Regions from separate parts of the Isachenkonia alkalipeptolytica genome, predicted to be linked through region 2. Evidence: riboswitches for the same ligand, from Rfam matches in the RefSeq annotation. Region 2 holds a riboswitch; the other holds the start of a gene.
What was found. A riboswitch is a leader RNA that binds a small molecule or an ion and turns the genes downstream of it on or off. The one in region 2 is predicted to bind tetrahydrofolate.
Positions count from the first base shown of each region.

Region 1: another riboswitch for tetrahydrofolate. It lies ahead of ISALK_RS05915 (folate family ECF transporter S component); the one in region 2 lies ahead of ISALK_RS01250 (folate family ECF transporter S component).

Region 1 is NZ_SUMG01000005.1:91,538-94,958, forward strand. It holds gene ISALK_RS05910 (FprA family A-type flavoprotein) at 1-1,113, shown strand, start outside; THF riboswitch at 1,200-1,291, shown strand; gene ISALK_RS05915 (folate family ECF transporter S component) at 1,370-1,954, shown strand; gene ISALK_RS05920 (bifunctional folylpolyglutamate synthase/dihydrofolate synthase) at 2,067-3,401, shown strand.
Region 2 is NZ_SUMG01000001.1:258,325-261,745, reverse strand. It holds gene ISALK_RS01260 (ArsR/SmtB family transcription factor) at 1-34, opposite strand, end outside; gene ISALK_RS01255 (nitroreductase family protein) at 564-917, opposite strand; gene ISALK_RS01250 (folate family ECF transporter S component) at 1,367-1,954, opposite strand; THF riboswitch at 2,033-2,124, opposite strand; gene ISALK_RS01245 (universal stress protein) at 2,222-2,656, opposite strand; gene chrA (chromate efflux transporter) at 2,846-3,421, opposite strand, start outside.

The sequences.
Region 1 (3,421 bases), on a different contig from region 2:
TCTTACCTGATTGTGGATGAAAAAGTGGCTTTATTCGATACCGTGAAGAATACGAAGATGGACGCATTCATAAAAAAAATCGAAGGAATCCTTGGAGATCGAGAGGTTGATTACTTAATCATCAACCATATGGAACCGGACCACTCCGGGGCTATTAAAGATGTTCGCCAACGCTATCCCAATGTGAAAATTGTGGGAAACAGCAAAACCTTCGGCTTTATTGAAAACTTTTACGGCGACTTAAGCCCCTACCATGAAGTAAAGGACGGCGATACCCTGTCCCTTGGAAAGCATGAACTGAAGTTCTTTATGACCCCCATGGTTCACTGGCCGGAAACCATGATGACCTACGAGATGCGCCAGGGGATTTTATTCTCGGGAGATGCCTTCGGTGGTTTCGGCTCCCTGGACGGAGGGATTTTTGACGATGAAGTTAACCTGGAATTTTACATGGACGAAATCCGCCGTTATTACTCCAATATCGTGGGCAAGTTCGGCCCCATGGTACAACGGGCCATTAAAAAACTTAAGGATGCTCAAATTCCCCTGCATGTAATCGCCTCTACCCACGGGCCGGTTTGGCGAAAGGATCCGAGCTGTATTGTGAACTATTATGACCGGTGGTCCCGGGCGGAAACCGAAGAAGGAGTGGTCATCGTTTACGGGTCCATGTATGGAAACACTCAGAAGATGGCGGATCTCATGGCTCGACGACTGTCGGAAAAAGGAATTACAAACATTCGGATCTATGATGCGTCCAAAACCCATGTATCCTATATCATCAGTGATCTTTGGCGTTTTAAAGGGGTGCTTTTGGGAAGCTGTGCCTACAATACAGGACTGTTCCCTGCAATGCAGACCGTGGTCCATAAGATAGAAAACTCTCAGCTAAAAAATCGATACTTAGGTATTTTCGGAACCGCTTCCTGGAGCGGTGGCGGGGTCTCCTCCCTGAAACAATTCGCTGAAAATATCAAGTGGGACTTGGTGGAGGACTCTGTGGAAGCAAAATCCTCCCCTAAAGCGGAAGACCTTGAAAAATGTGCCCTTATTGCAGATGCCTTGGCGGATAAACTGATCGCCGAACGGGGAGAGGAAAGCGCCCCTTGTTAAAAGGTTTGGGGTTATTGAACCCTTAATATTTAGTGTATTCCCTTTACTTTTTTGTTCTAAGGGGATATTATCAAGATGAATACGTGGGCAGAGTAGTCGTTATGCGTTAAGTGTTAGAAGATGGGAAGTTGCTTCTAAACGAAGATTCTTATCGCGTTGTAACGACGCTTCCGCTGCTCCACCATTGGAGATCTCACCAAATTTCTCTTAATGTTGGAGCTTCCATGCCTAACTTAAGAGAAAGGAGGTGACCGTTATGATTGATAACAAAAGAACACCTAAGTCCCCCGCCCCGAAAACCCAGGGTACAAGGCTTCCTATCAAAGCCTTAGTTACCTCTGCACTGTTGGTTTCCATGTCCGTGGTTATCGGTCAATTATCCATGATTTTTGCAAATCACACCCTGCGAATCGGGATCGCTCGAATCCCCATTGTCATTGCCAGCATGCTTTTTGGTCCCTTTGCCGGGGCCCTGGCCGGTTTTATCCAGGACATCATCGGGGTCATGTTGATCGGCGGGGGCTTTCACCCCGGTTTTACTCTAAGTTCCGTATTAGTGGGGATGATCCCCGGAATGGTTGTCTGGTTCACCCGCAGCAAGCTGGGTAAGAAAAAAACCTTCACTTTGTTCAATGCCGCAGTATCCATGGTTTTGATATTCTTTTTGGTAAACCTTACCCTGGATACCTACTGGGCATCCACGATTCTGGGAGATGCCTATTTAGTGCTTCTTCCCCTTAGGGCGACGATCTACGGACTTGTGGCAGTAATCACCACGGTGGTGATTTTAACACTGTCCGGGGTCCTTCAATCCTTTAAGGAGAGAACCCTAAAGCTTTAATGATATTCTTTAGTCATGTCCTTTGATCATATTCTTTGATCTAAAACGCACATCCTCGGAAAAGCCCTCTGTTTCAGAGGGCTTTCCTTGATTAAAACCCAAGGAGGTTCCCATGAAAACCCCAAAAATACACCCTCTTATTGCCCGGGCCAAAGAGTACGGCAGTATTCCCGGCCTCGATACCGTCAAAGCCTTACTTGAAGAACTGGATAACCCTCAGGAAAAACTACAGATTATTCATGTTGCCGGTACCAACGGCAAAGGTTCCATCGCTTCTTTTCTGGAAGGCATGCTTATGGAAAACCACTATCAGGTGGGGCTTTTCACTTCCCCTTATTTTCATGATCCCCGGGAGATGATTCGTTTTAACCGGGAGTTAATACCGCAAAAGGACTTTGAGAAGATCTTGGAAACCTTAGCAATTGCCGTTGAAAAAATGCTGATTAAAGGGAAATCCCATCCGACGGAGTTTGAGATTTATGTAGCCTTGGCTTTTTATTATTTTAGCCGAATATCCACGGACCTACTCATTCTGGAAGCGGGTTTAGGAGGCCGAGAAGATGCCACTAATGTTATTGATAACCCCATTCTTTCTGTCATTACTCAAATCGGACTGGATCATACCGAATTGCTCGGCAATACCCTGGAAGAAATCGCCTATCACAAAGGAGGCATTATCAAAACGAGGGTCCCTGTGGTTCTATTTCCCCAGGAACCCCGGGCCAGGAGGGTTCTGGAAAGCATTGCCAGGAAATCAAACAGTCCTTTGTACTCCTTTGAACCGAACCAGGTAACCATACACAGCAGCTCCTTAGAAGAACAGTGCTTTTCGGTAGACTTTACTTCTTTCCCGGGAGGATGCTCAAGAACAAAAATTCGACTCCCGGGAAAGCATCAAGTGTTTAACGGGGCTACGGCCTTACTTGCCCTTTACGTTCTCCAAAAACAGGGCCTTTTTCCGATGACCTTCGATAGCATTGCCCAGGGCCTATTTGCTGTGCAATGGCCGGGACGATTTGAGGTCTTGGGCCGGGAGCCCTTAACCATCGTTGACGGGGCCCATAACCTCGCCGCCGCAAAAGCCTTAACCGGGACCTTAGACCAACACTGTAGGCAGTACTCCATTACTTTGATCCTTGGGATGTTGGAAGATAAGGATGTGGAGGGCTTTCTCTCGGAGATCATCCCCTATGTGGACAGGGTGATCCTTACCAAACCTCTGAATCCCCGGGCCATGCCGCCCCAGCAGTTAAAAGAGCAACTCCAGGGTTACGCCGTGGACACCTTCCTGGAACCTTCCATTTCCAAAGCAAGCTTTAAAGCCCTGAGTATTACGGATCCATCGGGAATGATCCTAGGGGTCGGTTCCTTATATATGATTGGCGAAGCCCGTAAGGTTTTTCTGAAATACTTCCGTGCTCATCAACCGTCCCCTAAGCAAAGCTAAACCTTCAAAAACACCAGCGG
Region 2 (3,421 bases):
AGATCAGTTTTAAAAATCCCTGTAAAGATTTCATGTTTACCTCCTTTCATATTCCATTATATGCATATGTTAATATGTTCTTTATTCTTTGTCAAGCTTTTATTCAAATAATTTGGCGAGCCTGTCTAAAAAATATGTTATTAGGACGTAAATAAACCGAAGATGTACTCTTCGGTTTATTATCCTATTACACCTGCAAACATTTCCTACTCTTTTTAGAAAATGAACATGCCTCGAAGAACATTCCTAGAGACGACGGCCTGATCCATGATAATAGAATCACACTGGATGTGTCCCCGGTATTGATTTTTTTTCAAGCATAATGTTTTTAAAATTTCCATCGAACAATTCTCTTCCCCAACATTAAAAGACAAATCAATTTTTTCCAACATTTTCAGCCCTCATTTTCCTCATCTCATGGAATTTTACGTGGTGTTTCTTGATTTATGTGTTTTTACCCTCTTTTGGATGTTGTGAACCAAAAGTAACGATTGCCAAGCATATATTTTATAATCCTTTCACAGGCTTAAAGTCTGATCCTGCACCCTTTACGGCCGGGGTGATCAACGGGAGAATAATATAAAGTCCGTGGTTGGTTCGAAAGACCTCAATAAAAATAAATCCCGGAGCAAATGCTTTGCTCCGAGGATCAAGTGAACCGTTCCTGCCTTTCGTTTACACTCGGCGCTGCTTTTCCGCTGAAGTTTTTTCTTGGCCTTCCCAACGGCCAAAGTGATTACATATAGTAAGCCGTTCTTGGCTTTCAGGCTTTCTTGAGGTTTGCCCAGTCCCAGCCATAGGGTTCCAATCCCTTCTTTTGATAAATACAAGTCCAGTTGTTGCAGAATATAACCGGCATTCAATAAATATCCTTCCTTTTCCTCGGAATAAATCGCAATATAATGAGGGGCATTGATTGAAAAAAACCGCTGACTTCCTTCTATTCAAAAATGGCAACTTCCGTTTAAATCTCTTCAAACAACGGTTCCAGTTTATGAATTTGCTGTTTTAACTTTTCGATCACCGATGGTTCTAAGAGTTTTTTAGAAATTTACGTATGGACTTTCTTTAAATACTCGGGGATAGAGTTCTTCAATCACCATTTATATCTTCTCCTTTTTAAAATTGTTTTATTGGCGACAGGATTGTTGTATAGGCTTATACACTACTCTGTGGTCTTACAAATGATTTTTACATAAGGATATATGCATAAAACATCAGTGCAATGCTGGTAAGTCCTATCGATGGTGCTAGGTAAGCTCTGAATAGGATTTTTGCATCGAACTCCTTGTTCTGTGCTCGGGCAAAAAAACTGCCCCGAAAAAGTTCTTTTAGAACCTCTCCGGGGCAGGGTTATCTTTTTATCTTATGAATACTGTTTTTTAAAGTTTTCCAAAGGTTTCGCAAGCATCACAATCACTAAGGCATTTACCACATTGGCCAACAACTGGGTTGATGCCCTTACGGGCAGCAACACCAGATAGCTGTCCCCGATTAACTGGGATAGCCAGTAGGTGTTCATCAACAAGGTTACAATCAAGTAAACCGCAGCAACACTGGTAACCACATTGGTTACGGTAAATGCTTTTCGAGATCTGTTAAACTTTCTAAAACCGGAGAATAAACTGAACTGAACAATAAATCCGGGAATCATTCCCGTCATCATGGCACTCAGGGTAAATCCGGGGTGAAAACCGCCGGCAGGCCGCATGATAAAGTTGATCAAATCATGTACAATGCCCGTCAACCCTCCGGCTAAGGGCCCTAACAGCATACCGGATACGATAATTGGAATTCGACTGAATCCTATCCGCACACTGGGTCCTACCATAAAGGAAAATTGACCCAGTACCACCGCCATGGAAATCAGCAATGCACTGATAACCAGAGTTCTTGTGGTTAATTTTCCCGGGCTGAAAAATCTTTTGACACTTATATTATCCGAACGATCCATCTCGGCACCTCCTTTCTCTCAAAGTTAGGCATAGAAGCTCCAACATTAAGAGAAATTCAGTAAAATCTCTAATGGTGAAACAGCGGATGCAGCAGTATAACGCGATGTTCATCTTCGTTTAGAAGCAACTTCCCATCTTCTAACACTTAACGCATACTACTTACTCTGCCCACAGAACTATAATAACTGATTATTTAGAGAATGTAAACCGAAAGAATGCCTCGATGAGACTGAAGACCTTGAAACTTCAGAAGCATCTAAATTATACTATTTTGCAACCAACACACTTGTGCAGCAATTATCCACGATTCCCTTACTTACACTGCCGGGTCTCCATTTATTTAATCCGCTGGCTCCCCTTGCACCCACAACAATCAGATCAAACGCTCTATCCTCTGCATAATCCGCTAATACTTGAGCCGGATTATCCCCCTTTATGATTTTAAGTTCTACCTTAGCATTTTCTAGGTATTTGATTGATTCCTGACTTTCTTTGTAGGCCTCATCAAAAACTTCTTTTAAAGTCTGATCCATATCACTTATGTCCAGTACTTCTTCATAGGATGCATACTTGATAGGACTCTTTCTCTGTACATGAACAACCGTTATTTCACCAACCACACAGGTGTAGATTAAACTCCTTGCCATCTTTAATGCTTTTTTGCTGCCCTCAGAACCATCAAATCCTACCAAAATCTTCATATTCAGTACCCCCTCACATATATTATTATAGTAAGCATGTACCCTTTTTTTTACATATTAAACGTCTTATTGTCTCAAGTTCAATCCTTTAATTTCCTTTGAGGTTCATATGAATGCTCACCGACCTCATTCCTCCGGGATCTCTTTTATTATGACAAATAATTTAGTTACATTATCTCAAGACAAAATCTAAAGCAAAAATCCAGAAACCAGAACCGCCAGAACAATCAGGGGTGCCGGTATTTTCTTCGTCAGAAGCAATGCGACGGTCAAGATCATAACTATAAAGTTATCGATCGCAAACCCGCTGCTTTGCATTAAGATCACCGCTGCAATGGTAATCAGTCCTCCGGCCACGGCGGTAATCCCCCGAAGAGCGATTTTAATACCTTTTATCCCTTTCAGCCGTTCCCACACGGGATAGATAAAGTAAATTAATAAAAGCCCCGGCAGAAAGATGCTTATGCCGCTGACCACAGCACCAAGGACCTGGGTTACGGCACTTCCTCCCCGAGCTGCCATGCCCCCGGCATAGGCGCTGAAGCTGAACATCGGACCGGGAAGCCCCTGTACCAGACCGTAGCCCGTTAAGAACTCTTGACTACTCATGTGTTGATTCACTTCCACAATCTCACTGTACATCATCGGAATTACCACCTGTCCGCCGCCGATGACCAAATAACCGTAGCGGTAGAAACTCTCAAATAGCCGAATCATTTGATTATCCGAGAGAAACACCAGCACCAGGCTTCCTAAGGCGAAGGT